Regions from separate parts of the Jeotgalibaca dankookensis genome, predicted to be linked through region 1. Evidence: riboswitches for the same ligand, from Rfam matches in the RefSeq annotation. Region 1 holds a riboswitch; the other holds the start of a gene.
What was found. Region 1 has a riboswitch for cobalamin ahead of BW727_RS01785 (BMC domain-containing protein). Riboswitches for the same ligand answer to the same signal wherever they lie in the genome.
Positions count from the first base shown of each region.

Region 2: it holds a riboswitch for cobalamin, as region 1 does, so the genes downstream of both, BW727_RS10225 (DUF4430 domain-containing protein) here and BW727_RS01785 (BMC domain-containing protein) in region 1, are expected to answer to the same signal.

Region 1 is NZ_CP019728.1:364,889-372,835, forward strand. It holds gene BW727_RS01770 (lipoate--protein ligase) at 1-653, shown strand, start outside; gene trpS (tryptophan--tRNA ligase) at 699-1,682, opposite strand; gene spxA (transcriptional regulator SpxA) at 1,995-2,396, shown strand; adenosylcobalamin (AdoCbl) riboswitch at 2,587-2,742, shown strand; gene BW727_RS01785 (BMC domain-containing protein) at 3,105-3,449, shown strand; gene BW727_RS01790 (EutP/PduV family microcompartment system protein) at 3,469-3,909, shown strand; gene BW727_RS01795 (cob(I)yrinic acid a,c-diamide adenosyltransferase) at 3,909-4,493, shown strand; gene BW727_RS01800 (1-propanol dehydrogenase PduQ) at 4,668-5,801, shown strand; gene BW727_RS01805 (BMC domain-containing protein) at 5,844-6,170, shown strand; gene BW727_RS01810 (ANTAR domain-containing response regulator) at 6,188-6,760, shown strand; gene BW727_RS01815 (sensor histidine kinase) at 6,753-7,947, shown strand, end outside.
Region 2 is NZ_CP019728.1:2,055,921-2,063,867, reverse strand. It holds gene BW727_RS10245 (aldose epimerase family protein) at 1-680, shown strand, start outside; gene BW727_RS10240 (AraC family transcriptional regulator) at 719-1,492, opposite strand; gene BW727_RS10235 (coenzyme F420-0:L-glutamate ligase) at 1,654-2,844, shown strand; gene BW727_RS10230 (ECF transporter S component) at 2,872-3,387, opposite strand; gene BW727_RS10225 (DUF4430 domain-containing protein) at 3,393-3,779, opposite strand; adenosylcobalamin (AdoCbl) riboswitch at 3,840-3,990, opposite strand; gene BW727_RS10220 (histidine phosphatase family protein) at 4,118-4,759, shown strand; gene BW727_RS10215 (DUF6718 family protein) at 4,922-5,188, opposite strand; gene BW727_RS10210 (thioredoxin family protein) at 5,189-5,515, opposite strand; gene BW727_RS10205 (VanZ family protein) at 5,596-6,048, shown strand; gene BW727_RS10200 (S-ribosylhomocysteine lyase) at 6,076-6,537, opposite strand; gene BW727_RS10195 (YjjG family noncanonical pyrimidine nucleotidase) at 6,664-7,347, shown strand; gene BW727_RS10190 (exonuclease domain-containing protein) at 7,365-7,947, shown strand, end outside.

The DNA of each region.
Region 1 (7,947 bases):
AAGGTCGCAATGACTTAACCATCGGTGATAAGAAGTTTTCTGGCAATGCCATGTATGCAACGAATGGTCGAATGACCGCTCATGGAACAATCTTGCTTGATTCTGATTTAGATGCTATTACAGGAGCTTTAAAACCTCGTAAGGACAAGATTGCCTCAAAGGGAATCAAATCAATTCGTAGTCGTGTTACCAATATAAAACCTTTCTTAGATGAAGAGTATAAAGATTTAACGACTGAAGAGTTCCGTGATTTAATGTTATTATATATCTTTGACGTAGAAAAACGTGAAGACGTGAAAGAATATCATTTGACAGATGCAGATTGGAAACGTGTTTATGAGATACGCGAAGAATATTTCGGCAATTGGGATTGGAATTATGGTAAGTCTCCTAATTATGCAATCGAAACCCGTCGTCGTTTCCCTATCGGCGCCATTGACTTTGCCTTTAATGTAAGTGGTGGAAAAATTACTGAAGCAAAAATATACGGTGATTTCTTTGGGTTAGGAGAAATAAAAGACGTTGAAGAAGCGCTCGTCGGTACAAAATATACGAAAGAAGCACTGATTGAGAAATTTGATAGTCTCGATTTGAAAAAATACTTCGGCAATATTACCAGTGAAGAGTTAGTAACAGCTTTGTTTTCCGAATAATCAAAAAGGACGAGGGATAAATTAAATCCCTCGTCCTTTTTTTAATTAACGATTCAAACCAATAGCATTTTCCATACGCTTTAAAGTTCCGTTAGCATAATCGTTAGCACGTTTAGCGCCTTGATCTAAGATGTAGTCTAACTCTTCTGATGCCATTAATTTATAATAACGTTCTTGAATGGGTTCAAGAACAGCGATAACAGCATCTGCTAGCCTTTCCTTGAAATCACCATAACCACTATCAGCAAATTCTTCTTCGAGCTGTGGGATTGATTTTCCGCTAAAATTCGCGAAAATTGTTAGTAAGTTGGAAATACCTGGTTTATTCTCTTGATCAAATTCAATCACACCACTTGAATCTGTTTTCGCACTTTTAATTTTTTTACGAATCTGTTTAGGTTCATCTAGCATAGAAATAAACCCTTTTTGATTTGTATCTGACTTACTCATTTTTTTAGTTGGATCCTGTAAACTCATAATGCGTCCGCCGGCTTTAGGAATAAGCGGCTCTGGCATAACCAAGTCGGCATGATAGCGATTATTAAACCGCTGCACAAAGTCACGCGTTAGTTCTAAATGTTGTTTTTGATCTTCCCCTACAGGAACCAAATCAGCATCATAAAGAATAATATCTGCTACCATAAGAGGAGGATACGTTAATAAACCGGCAGACACAGCATCTTGCTTTGCAGATTTATCTTTATACTGGGTCATTCGTTCCAGTTCGCCAATATAGGTATTGCATTGTACAATCCAAGCTGCTTGTGCGTGAGCAGGCACTTCTGATTGGACAAAGATTGTTGATTTATTCGGGTCGACTCCGCAAGCAACATAGAGAGCTGCTAAGCCACGCGTACGCATTTTTAACTCTTCTGGATCCTGGGGAACCGTGATAGCGTGCTGATTAACAATACAATAAGTGGCATCATATTCATCTTGCAAAGCTACAAAATTTTTAATTGCACCTATGTAGTTACCAATCGTTAACATACCACTCGGTTGGGCACCCGAAAAAACTTTTTTCTTCAATTAAAATCACACTCCTATTTTCTACCATTCTATTATACCGTATTTTATGCCGACGTAACACCGTAAAAGCTAAATTACAAGTAAAACGCTTTAAATTATAATTATTATAAAGTATACGTATCTTAAATGTATAGGAACATATGTAAACCTTATTAAATAAACGTTCACGAAAAATTTTTGGGAATCGAAATGAACACAATGTGTACAAAAAGTGAAGTTTTTTCAAAAAAAGGTAGATATCTTGAGAGAAGTAATGTATAATGAATAACATAGAACAAGATAATTCACACAAGAGAAAGGGGAGATCCATTAATGGTTACTCTTTATACTTCACCTAGTTGTACTTCTTGCCGTAAAGCACGAGCATGGTTAGAAGAGAATAATATTCCATATACAGAACGTAATATTTTCTCGGAAGCATTATCTGAAATTGAAATTAAGGATATCCTTAAGATGACAGAAGAAGGTACAGAAGAAATTATCTCAACTCGTTCAAAAGCATTCCAAGAAATGAATGTGGACCTTGATGAAATTCCGTTGAACAACTTGTTTAAGCTTATCCAAGACAACCCAGGTTTACTTCGTCGTCCAATTATTCTCGATGAAAAACGCTTGCAAGTGGGCTACAACGAAGACGAAATTCGCCGCTTCTTACCAAGAGAAGTACGTGCAATGGAACTTAAAAAAGCTCAAGCTTTGGCAAACTTTTACTAATCATTACTTCTTAAATACAGAGAATAAGACTTTTGTCTTATTCTCTTTTTTTAAAAAAATATATTAAATTATATGAATGTAGTCCTAGTGTTTTATTAGCTGCAATAAATATTTTATAAAACAAATGTTTTAAAAAAATAGATTTAGCTTGCAAAAGAAAGAATACTAGACTATCATAGAAATTGATAGAAGTACCATTTCAAGACAACTGAGATGAGGAAGTTTGGTTAAATTCCAACACGGTCCCGCCACTGTAATCATATGAAGACATATGGAGTCAGGTCGTTATCTTAGCTTGCTAATCATGCATGCGTATCCTGTTTCGAGGTAAAACAGTATCGTAGTAGTCTATGTAATGGAGCATAGACTTTTTTTGTACCCAAAACAGCTTCATTTTTAGCAAAATGAGGGATTCTATCAAATTTTTTTAGAATTGTTCTTCAAAGGAGAAGAAAAATAGGCAATGAGGCCTATTCAATTCTAATTTTTAAATTTCTATAATCAATAACTATATAGTTTTTATGCTAAAGGGTTGAAAAGCTCTTTAGTATTTTTTTGTAAAAAAATGGTATTAAGTCTATGTCTTACTAGAAAAGTATTAAAACATTTCAGATATAACTTTTTCTCTGACCTTGACTTTTATTTTAATTAGAAATACTATGAACGTGTGTGTTGCACTTTCATTTTGTGAGTGAGGGGTCGAAAAAAATGAAAATCAAAGATAGAAAAATATTCGAATCTGTCCCTGGAAAACAAGTGACTTTAGCCCATATCATTGCAAATCCAGATAAACGAATTTTTGACAAATTAGGCTTGCAAAATGAATATCACCAAGCAATAGGTATTATGACTATTACACCAAGCGAAGTCTCGATTATTGCAGTAGATATTGCCAAAAAAACTGCTGCAATAAAAATTGGTTTTGTCGATCGGTTTAGTGGTTCTGTTTTTATATTGGGTGATATTGCTTCAGTAGAGATGTCTATGCAAGAAGCGATAAATTATCTACAGTACAAAATGGGCTTTAGTATTACAAAAATAACCCGTACTTAAAATTAGAGTAGGTGATCAATTGAAAAAAATTATGTTTATTGGCTCAATTGGCTGTGGGAAAACAACGCTTTGTCAAAGAATTATTGGCGATAAACTCCAGTATAGTAAGACGCAAGCGGTAGAATTTTATCCTAAAATGATTGATACTCCAGGAGAATTTATTCAGCATAGGAGATTCTATAATGCTTTACAAATGATGGCGGTAGAAGCTGAAATGATTGCGTTAGTATCTAATTGTCAAGAAGAGGAACAAATTTTCTCACCAAATTTTGCCCAAAACTTTATGAAACCTTCCATCGGAATTATAACTAAAATAGATTTATGTCAAGATGAAGATCAATTAAAAAATGCCGAGAAAAGGCTGCGGCTCGCGGGAGTAAATAAAATATTTAAAGTTTCTGCGTTTAAAAACTATGGTATGGAAGAATTAAGGGATTATCTAAATAAGGAGGTAAATTAATGCAAATCTATACAAGAACCGGCGATAAGGGGTATACAAGTGTTATCGGAGGAATGAAACTAGCAAAAGATGCAGACCGTGTAAAAGCATACGGAACTGTGGATGAATTGAATAGTATCGTAGGTATTGCAGCGAGCACTGACGGAATATCTTCTGAACTAAAAGAAGAATTAATGACTATTCAGCAATATTTATTCGATTGTGGCAATGACTTAGCTACTCCTCATGGTAAGAATCCTTATCGTGTAGATGAAAATCTAACTCTATGGCTGGAAAGTAGAATTGATGAGTATGCAGGAATACCTCCAACTGTTGAGTCCTTTATTTTACCAGGGGGAACAAAACTAGCTAGCTTGCTTCACTTTGCTCGAACAGTCGCTCGAAGAGCAGAACGAGAAATTGTTAGTTTCCAATGGACAAATGATATGAATAGTGAAGTTATGAGATTTATTAATCGTCTTTCCGATTATTTTTTTGCTGTTGCGAGAGTTGTAAACTCTCAAGACGGAGTAAAAGATGTTTTGTATGAAAGAAGCGGACGTGTTTTCCACACAGAAATTACAAAAGCAGATTTAAAAGATTAATGATGAGAGCGTTTAAAAAAGGTGTTGACAATCTTTAGTTGAAATAGTACATTAAGATGTAGTTAGAGCACAAAGGCGTGCCAATCAAATACGAGCAATGAAGCCGTAAGTAACAAAGTATCTATAACGATACTCTTTTACTTGTGGCTTTTTTTGGAGGAAGGAGGCTAGAAAATGAATAAAATTAGATTTGGAACTACTTTATACACAGGTGAGAATAGTTTGGAACGTCTATCCCAATTTGAAAACGAACGAGTGTTAATTGTGACTGACCAATTTATTGCAAAATCTGAAATTTTAGAGCGAGTTATAAACCATTTTTCGTCCAGTGTGGAAACAATGTTGTTTTCGGAAGTTGTTCCTGATCCGCCAATTGATACAATTGTATTAGGATTAGAAAAAACGAAACATTATCATCCAACGATGCTCCTTGCTCTAGGTGGAGGATCAGCAATTGATGCTGCCAAAGCAATGTTATATTTTGGTCTCCAAAGTAAAATTTTTGAAAAAATGCCTTTTATAGTTATACCAACAACTAGTGGGACAGGTTCAGAAGTCACCAATTTTTCCATCATAACAGACGCAGAGAAATCAGTAAAATATCCTCTAATCAGTGATGATATTTTACCATCAGAAGCTATCTTAGATGTCTCACTAGTGATGGGACTTCCTCCGTTACAAACAGCAGATACCGGGATAGATGTTCTAACACACGCTTTAGAAGCTTATGTTTCAACGCAAGCAAATGAAGTATCGGACATGTTTGCAGAAAAAGCTATTGTTTATGTGTTCGAATACTTAGAAAAAGCTTATAAAGACGGGGGTAACCAACAAGCTCGAGAAAAAATTCATATCGCGTCTACAATGGCTGGTATGGCTTTTAATCAGGTTTCTCTAGGTCTCAATCATGGGATTGCTCATGCGGCTGGAGCACGCTTCCATATACCTCACGGAAGATTAAACGGAATTTTGTTACCACATGTAATACGATACAATAGTGGAATGACAGAAAAAAACCCTCAAATATTTAATGAAACGGCCAAAAGATATACGAAGGTAGCAAAAAAATTAGGTTTAAGTGCAGGTACCCCACGGATGGGTGTTCGTAGCCTTACGAATGCTATTATTTCTTTACAAAAAAGAATGGATATGCCTAATAGTTTTTCAGAATGGGGAATCGATGAAAAAACATTTGAAGAGCACAAACGAAATATTGCACGAGATGCTCTTAAAGATCGTTGTACCATTACAAACCCAGTAAGAGTAGAACAAGAAGGTGTATTATTTATTTTAGAGCAGGCGTTTTAACTTGTGCGAATAAAGGAGGAGTACTCGGTGGAAATAGATCGAATTATTCAAGAGTATGTGCCGGGGAAACAAGTTACAGTAGCACATGTCATCGCAAAACCAGATTCTGAAATTTATGTTAAGCTAGGAGTTATGAACACACGAGAAGATGCTATTGGAATTATGACCATATCCCCAAGTGAGGCGTCAGTCATAGCCGTGGATATTGCTACAAAAGCGGCAGACATAGAAATTGGGTTTGTCGACCGTTTTTCCGGTTCGGTAGTTATCACTGGAGATGTATCATCCGTTACTGTTGCGTTGAAAGAAGTTTTGGAAACGATGGAAGTAGTTTTAGGTTTTAACCGTGTAGAATTAACGATTAGCTAAAATAACGAGGTGTTACAATGAGTGGAAGAATCATTATAGTGGATGATGAACCAATTACAAGACTAGATATAAAGGATATGCTCGAAACAGCTGGGTACGAAGTAGTAGGAGAAGCTGCTGACGGGTTTGAAGCAATACGGGCTTGCCAAGAAAAAAAACCAGATCTAGTTATTATGGATATTAAAATGCCAATTCTTGATGGATTGACGGCTTCTAAAAAAATAGTTGAAGAAGGGACTGCATCGGGTATTATATTGCTGACAGCTTATAGCGATAAGCAGTATATTATTAAAGCAAAACAATTCGGGGCCCTAGGTTATTTAGTAAAACCGCTTCATGAACAATCTTTATTACCAATGGTTGAGCTTTCCTTAGCAAAAGGAAATGAATTTAAGGAAATGTCTAAAGAGTTAGAGCGGTTATCTAAAAAACTGGAAGAACGAAAAATGATTGAAAAGGCAAAAGGTAAGTTAATGCAAATAGAAAATATTACCGAAGAAGACGCTTACACGAAAATACGCAATATAAGTATGGAGAAGCGTGTACCAATGATTGAGGTAGCTGAATTAATGGTGATGTTAGATGAATAATAATCACTACGATGAAGATATTCAAGAAATTTGCAAAAAATATACTCAACTCAGTAAAGTGGAAATCCAATACTTAGAAAATCAAGCTGAAATCATATTAACAAACCGTACCTTTGATGAATTTGATGTTTTTATTGATGTACGGAATGTATTTACCGGTGAAGCAATTGTAGTATCTCACCGAAAGCCATCAAATAACCCTTCTATTTACGAAAAAAGAGTAGTAGGAAAAACAGCTTATCGTAAAGATGAACCAGGACCATTGCGAACTTTAGAAACTTCACAGAATTCGATTGGTTTATACGCTCGTAGTCAAGAAGGATTGTTAATAAAACAAACAACATATCCTATTCAATATAAAGATAAAACGATTGCCGTATTGATTGTTGAAAAAGATCTTAGCAATGATATTAAGGCAAATTTTGATGTATCTAATCTAGATCGGTCCTATGAAGAAGTTAGTGCAGTAATTGAAGAAATGGAAATTATTGATCAATCTATTACTAATTATATTGATGATGCTATCCTTATTTTTGATGAAAATGGTTTGTTACAACATCATAATAAAGCTGCAAATGAATACTATCAAAATTTTGGATATTTGAATGCGATTAATGGTTTGCATTATGATAACTTAGCTCTTGATTTAACAACTTTTGAACATATTCGTGAATCTGGTACTCTCGGTAAACCGGAAGCTTTCAAATCAAGAGAAATAAAGTTTGATGCTTATTATTTTAAAATTAAAACTATTTATCTTCCCTCTAAAGGAATCGTTATTCAGATTATGAAAGATATTAGTGATAAAAAAGCAAAAGAATCCCGTATTATTTCAGAATTAGTAACTATTCAAGAGATACATCATCGTGTTAAAAACAATTTACAGACTGTAGTTTCACTTTTACGTCTGCAAGCAAGAAGAGCAGAAAGTCCAGAAGCTAAGAAAGTACTAAATGAAAGCGTAAATCGAATCCTTTCGATCGCAGCAACACACGAACTGTTATCAAAACAAAAGGAAGACGATGTACAGCTGAAAATGGTATTGGATGTAATTATACAAAACCTAACTCGTTTTTATGCAGAAGGTCCTGATGGAATCCCTGTTCAACTAACAAGTGAAATTGACTCTTCAATCATTTTAGAGAGTAATAAAGCAGTAACTATAGCACTAGCAACGAATGAACTGA
Region 2 (7,947 bases), 410 kb from region 1:
AAGATGACCAAGAGGCACGAATTATTTTTTCTTACTTGGATGCAGAAGGTTCGAATCGCTATCCAGGAAATTTAAAAATCCAAGTGACCTATACCTTTACGGAAGATAATAAGTGGAAAATAAATTATCAGGCAGAAACAGACGCGCCTACTCTTTTTAATCCAACCAACCATGTCTATTTTAACTTACATGGAACTGTCTCAAAAACGATTTTAGACCATCAACTTTTTGTAGATGCGGATCGCTTTGTTGAATTGAATGAACAAAGTATTCCGACTGGCCGTCGCCCTGATGTCGCTGGACCGCCTTTTGACTTTCGAACCGCACGCCTAACGTCACAAGCAACAGAATCCACCCACCCTCAAACACTACAAGTTTCTGGTTTGGATCATCCCTTTGTCTTAAACCATGACGCCAATCGTCTGGATGTCAGTCTCTACGACCCTCAAAGTGGGCGAAAAATTACAATGAAAACAAGTGAACCGGTGGTAGTCATTTTTATGCATAATGGCGCAAGTCCACTCAAGATTGCTAACAACCCTATCCCGGCTTACGCAGGGATTACTCTGGAAACACAAGATTACCCAGATGCTATTAACCAAGCGCACTTTGGTTCTATTGTGCTTCGTCCTGGAGAAACCTATCGCTCCGAAACAACGTATTCTTTTCATATAGAATAAAAAGAAGGAAGTAAAGGCTCATTGCCTTTACTTCCTTCTTAATTGTCTTGCTTTTTTTGATAAGCGGCGGGAGATTCTCCGACTATTTTTTTGAAAATTTTACTAAAATAAGAGGTACTATTATATCCTAATCTTTCGGAAACTTCTCCAACGGTCACACACCCACCTTGAAATAGTAATTTCGCTGCCTGTACCTTTAGTTTATTGACGTATTCACTAATAGTGAGCCCCGTATCTTTTTTAAATTTACGAGCTAAATGGGAGCTATTTACATGGAAGGTCTGAGACAAATTGGTAACATTTAACTCTTTGTGTAGGTGATTACCAATATAATCGACAATTTCTTTAATTAAAAAAGAATAATTAGCTATTGAATAGTTAGCTACTAAGTCGCAATATTCCGAGAACATCTGGGGGCTGATTACCTCTTCTAAGTAGTTGGCAGAAGTAGCTTGTTCAATTTGAAGTGCATATTTTTCTGAAACAAGTTGGAGGTAAATCGCAGATACCCCACCCATTTCTCCAGCAATTCGGCACATGGTGTTACGAATAATCATGTCGTTTTTTTGGGTTCGTAAAGGGTTGTCTTTAATGATGGGATTCCCATAATAATAACGATTTTGATTATCAATTTTTGGCATCTGCATCACTTTATCTAAAAGTTTCTTGTTTCCTGTTTGAATTGCCTCAACGAGGAGTTTATTCCGTTTAACTGATTTTTGGATATAATCAAGCGCATCGCTTCTATGGCCAAATAAATCATTGGATAGGATGTCATACAGGTTGGTCGAACCATTTGTGTTGTCTCGCATTTGTATCACCTCAGCGTTGTTTCTAGTCATTATACTTGATTTTTATTTTAACTACAAAAGTGATTTTCTTATTTTTTTCAAAAAAATGACATTATTCAAACATTAACGTCTCTATTTGTAGTAAAATAAAGTGTAACTGATTATTTTAAGGAGAGATGCAAGTGGAAAGAGTAGTTGGAACTGTTGTCCGAGGTCTGCGTGGACCAATCATTCATGATGGTAATGATATTGTAAAAATTGTGGTTGATACGGTATTAAACGCAGCCGAAGTTGAAAAATATTCAATTGAAGACCGTGATATTATTTCTATTACTGAGTCAATCGTTGCGCGTGCGCAAGGAAACTATGCAACAGTTGATCAGATTGCAACTGACATCGCATCTAAATTTGGTGACGATACAATTGGTGTTGTTTTCCCAATCTTAAGTCGTAACCGTTTTTCAACATGTTTACGAGGAATCTCAAAAGGAGCTAAGAAAGTTGTTTTAATGTTGAGCTACCCTTCTGATGAGGTTGGTAACCATTTAGTAGAAATTGATGAATTGGATGATAAAGGCGTTAACCCATGGACAGATGTTTTATCTGAACAAGAGTTTCGTAGTCACTTTGGCTATAAAAAGCATACTTTTACAGGAATCGATTACATCGAGCACTATAAATCTATTGTTGAAGAGTACGGCGTAGAATGTGAAGTAATCTTTTCTAATAATGCTAAATCTATTTTAGACTATACAAAAACAGTCTTGAATTGTGATATTCATACGCGCTTTAGAACTAAGAAAATTCTAAAAGCTCACGGTGCGAAAAAAGTATACAGCCTCGATGAAATTTTAACAGAATCTGTTGATGGATCAGGTTTTAATGAAACTTACGGTTTGTTAGGCTCTAACAAAGCCACTGACAACAGTGTGAAACTTTTCCCCCGTAACTCTCAACAGATTGTAGACAATATCCAAAAAGGGATTAAAGAAGCAACTGGTAAAACAATCGAAGTGATGGTTTATGGAGATGGTGCTTTTAAAGACCCAGTAGGGAAAATTTGGGAACTAGCTGACCCAGTTGTTTCACCGGCTTATACACCCGGTTTAGACGGTGTGCCTAGTGAAGTAAAACTGAAATATTTAGCAGATAATAATTTTTCTGACCTTCAAGGGGAAGATTTGCACTCTGCTATTTCTGACTTTATCAAAAATAAAAATGCTGATTTAGTAGGTACAAATGAAACCCAAGGAACAACCCCACGTCAATTAACTGACTTAGTAGGTTCGCTATCCGATTTAACTTCTGGTAGTGGAGACAAAGGAACACCTTTCGTTTATATTCAAGGCTATTTTGATAATTTTACAGAATAAAAAAAGTTGAGGCAGATTCAATCTGCCTCAACTTTTTTCTTTGAATCGATTAAATAAAGGGCGGAGAATGGGTTCTAAAATAAAGTAAAATGCCGCATTACCAAATCCATGAGCCAAATCAAACCACAGACCATACGCATAATAAATCCAAAAATTAGTTAAGCCGTATATTTTATAGGAAAATAATGAAATAATAAAACCGTAAAAAATCCCCGAAAAGAAAGCAAAGAGCACAAATAACGGCTTTGTTTTCTTAAGGTATAGAGGTTTCATTACTAAGCTTGTCAAAAGAACAATTGTTGCAAAACTAATTAATTGTGCAAACGTCCATGGACCTAACCCCAGAAAAATGTTTGATAAAAATAGTGATAAACTTGCTACAATTAAGCCATCAATCAATCCCATATTTAGGGTTAGTATAATGATGATGGCTGTCATCGGTTGCACATTTGGCAAAAATTGAAAAACAATTCTTCCTACGTAAGCCAATGCCGTTAAAATTGCGAGCAGAGCAATATGCTTTGCATCAAACCTTTTACGCACCAAAATTACTCAAGTTCTTCTAAGTTAAAGTCGACAACATCCCCATCAGATAGCTCTAAATCTTGAGCACCTACTGGGGCCATTTCACCATTTAAATCAAACAACCAGTATTTATTAGCATCCTCGTCTTGCTCGTATCCATTTATTGCTGTGATAAATCCATCTTCATCCTCAACATCAAAACTTGCTTCCATTACATCAAACAAGACCGCATCTTCTTCAACATTAGAAGTAATAGAGCCATCTTCAATAGTTTCGCCATCAACTGCTACATTAATCGTAACCTCAATCAAGTCATTTGCTTGATTAATAGATTCCGCAGTTTCAGTTGCTTCTGTACCACAAGCCACCAATGTTGCACTCGCACTCATTAGAAATAACCATTTTTTCATTCTATACACTCCTTTTTTTCATAGGCGGATAAAAAAGCCTATACCCGTTTACACATAGACTAAACAATACTATTTTACCTTGAAATAGTATGCGCGCGTATAAGCATTCTCGAATAAAGCTCTGACTTAAACATCAAAGATGTTCTTACAGTGGCGGGACCGCGTTGGATTCTCACCAACTTACATAGCCGAGATGTCTTTGTATTGGGTTTTAATATGGTTTCATTATAGTAAAAATACTATTGTTTGACAAGTTTCGGTAAGTCACTTATTTTGTAACCTCCCGAATCCTTTGCTATCATCAGTATAATAACTATATTCTTGGAAAGGAGATCCGCATGCAGTTTTTATATTTTGTACGACATAGACAAACTGAATTTAACAAAGCCGACTATGTACAAGGTGGCCAGGTTGACTCTCCCCTATTGGAATCCAGTAAACAAGATGCCAAAAAAACCGGTGTTTATCTAAATCAAATGGGGATTTCACGCATTATTACCAGTCCTCAAGCCCGCGCTTTAGATACAGCCAAACTTATTCTTGAGCAATTTGATTCCAAAGTTCCTTTAGAAAAAGATGCCCGCTTAAAAGAATTTCTCTTTGGTGACTGGGAAGGGAAATACATTCCCGATTTGAAAAAAGAATACCCACAAGCTTTCTATAATTTAAGAAACCGACCCGACCTTTATGATCCTTCCGCATTTGGTGGGGAAACTTATTCGCAACTCATTGATCGCGGTACTCAAACAATTCTTAGTCATGTTGATTCTCACCCAACTGATTCTCTTTTATTTGTTGCTCATAGTATAACTTTAACCAGTAGCATTCTAACTTTGGCAGGCTACCAGGTTAATGATTTACGCTCTAAAACACCTATGGCCAATACAAGTGTCACCAGAATGAAACGGATTGGGAATCATTTTGAAATTGACAGTTGGAACGAGATTGATCATTTGAATGAAGGTAATTTTCATCACTAGAAAGATAAAAACGCGGGCTGATGATGATTTTTCCACTTATTTCATCATTAGAAAAGCATTTTAATCTGCTAATGATGATATTTCCTATTATTTAATCATAAACGCTCTTTTTACCAAAGTTAATGATGAAAAAAGGCCAGGACCAAAGTCCCAGCCTTTTTTTCACTTCTTATTTCGTTGTGTTTTCTCTTTAACAGCTGCTTTGAAAGCAATTTTCGTTGTTTCTACTTGAATAGGTGCATATTCAGGCCAGGCCTCATCTAAAGGAAGTTTGGCTTGGTTACTAGTAATTAAAAATTCAGCATTTCGTTTGAATTCAGCTTCCAATTCGGGAATATAAGTTAGAAAATCAGCGAGGTTTTCTAGAGAGATAACAACACTGCCTTTTTTCTTAAAAGTTTTGGCAAGTAAGTATTTATTTGTCATCATTTAGTAATTCTCCACAATTTGAGCTACTTCGCGTTCGAGTTCTGACATCACGACAAAGCGGGCTTTCCGAAGCATTTCTTTTCCATCTACAAACATTAAGAGAGCTGGGACTGTGAGGACACTAAAAGCGCCTGCTACACTGGGAACTTTATCCGCGTCTACCTCCAACAATTTGACTTGTGGATAGTCTTCTAATAGGTTTTTTACTTGCGGTAAAACCGCGTGGCAAACACCACAATCAACACGGGATACATAAATAAAAGCAAAGTGTTCTGTTTCAACAAAACTTTGAGCTTCTTCAATATTTTGAGCTTGTCTATCTAACATGATTAACTTCCTTTCAATCAACGGTTTTAATTATTGTATCATGATATACTAGTTTTATTCTAAAAAAAGGATTGAAGACAATGAAACAAAGAAATATATGGATTAGCTGGGCGATGGTGGTTATTTGGATGATGCTTATTTTTTCTTTTTCATCACAAGTTGGAAGCACATCAGGAGCTTTAAGTGGTTCTGTCGTTGGTTTTATCGAAGATATTTGGACCAGAACCTTACCTAATTGGCCCCTCAACCTGGATGCTTTGCACCTTTTTATTCGTAAAGCCGCCCACTTTATTGTTTATTTGATTTTAGGTTTCTTAACGACACGCGCGCTTTATACCTCGCATATTCCTTACAAAAAACGTATTTTCTTGGCCTTATTAATTAGTTTTTTATATGCATCCAGTGATGAAATCCACCAATCTTTTGTTCCTAATCGTGGGCCTAGCTTTTGGGACGTCCTGCTTGATACCCTAGGTGCATCAGTTGGTCTTTATTGCTATGAAAAACTATTAAAGCTGCAAACCCCTAAGTAAGGATTTTGCAGCTTTAATAATTATCATTTAAATACCAACTCGTTCAAATGGGTCCCGACTAATTCCTTTTTCAAGGACTTCACGTACGTATTCTTTAGCAGAAAATAAACTGTGATCGCGGTAGTTGCCACATTCCTTGGCAGTTATCGCTGGTACTACTTCAGTTTCCATTACTTGTTTTAAAGTTTTTTCTAAAGCTTGGGCAATCTCTTCTGGTGTAGATTCGCCCCACTTAATGCAATAAAAGCCTGTTCGGCACCCCATTGGTGAAATGTCAATAATACCTGGTAAATGGTCACGCATATTAATTGCCAATAAATGTTCCAGTGTATGAACTGCAGCGGTTGGTAAGGCCCCTTGATTGGGTTGTAAGAAACGTAGGTCAATTTTTTGAATAATCGACTCTTGATTTTTTTCTGTTCCAGCTATCCGCACATAAGGTGCTTGAACAGCGTTATGATCTAATTCAAAACTTTCTACTCTAGCCATTTTTATTATTCCTCCTCATAAATATCTCTCTTATCTTAAAAGAAATCTCTATAAATTGAAAGAGAGTTGTTTGATAAAGTATAATTAAAAAGTAACAACGAACATAAACCCTTTAAGGAGATCCTTATGCCTTATAAAACCTTATTGTTTGATTTAGACGACACCCTTTTTGATTTTAAAGCTGCTGAAAAATATGCTATTTCGTCATTAATGAAAGAACTGGCTGTGACACCAACTGAAGAAAACATTCAAACTTACTCGCAAATCAACCAAAGTTTCTGGAATCGTTTTGAAAAAGGGTTAATTAAAAAAGACGTTTTACTTAAAGAGCGGTTTGAAACATTTTTCCAAAGGCATCAACTCGAAGTCAATGGAAATGAAATGGATATAAAATTTCGCTCCTATCTTGAAAAAAGTCATTTTTTAATTGAGGATAGCACGAACTTACTAGATTCGCTATTTCCTGACTACGATTTATACGCGGTTACAAACGGCGTATCTAAAACTCAGTATAGGCGATTATCTGACTCTGGACTTGACCATTATTTTAAAGATGTTTTTGTTTCTGAAGATACGGGTTTTCAAAAGCCGATGCTTGAATATTTCAACTATGTCTTCAAACGCATCCCAAATTTTAAAGCTCATAACACGTTGATAATTGGCGATTCCTTGACTTCCGATATATTAGGTGGTCAAAATGCTGGGATAGATTCTTGTTGGTTCAACCCCCACCACTTAGCGAAACCTGCTCATATCAAGCCAACCTACCAAATTACTGATTTAAAAGAATTAACAACTATTTTAAACTAAGAAAGAAGGCTTATAAATTGGACTTTGTCGCAATAGACTTCGAAACAGCTAACCATCGTGGCGATAGTGTCTGTTCCATTGGGATGAGTCGTTTTTCAAACGGTCTGGAAGTTGAACGTTATTATCGTCTCATTAACCCTGTTCAACCTTTCCATCCGGGCAATATTCGAATACATGGGATTTATCCACGTGATGTTGTCAATGAAAAACGTTTTGACCAACTTTACCCAGAAATTCGCGCTTTCATTGGAGAGGATTCATTAGTCGCTCACTTTGCTCAATTCGATATGAAGTGTTTGCAAATGACTATTGAAACTTACAACTTACCCAAAATTAAAAATGAATACTTTTGCTCTTGCATTCTAGCAAAAAAAACACTGACGCTTTCGAGTAATAAACTTGTTAATGTCCTTGACTATTATGGCTTAACCATTGAAAACCATCATAATGCTGCAGATGACGCGACTGCCTGTGGTGAAATTACCAGTAAACTACTACAGCCCTATGACTATGACATAAAAGGATTTTTAACAGATTATCATTATCAACTCGGTCAACTTTTCTCGCATCGCTTTGGTCCTGACAAAAATAAGAAGAAAC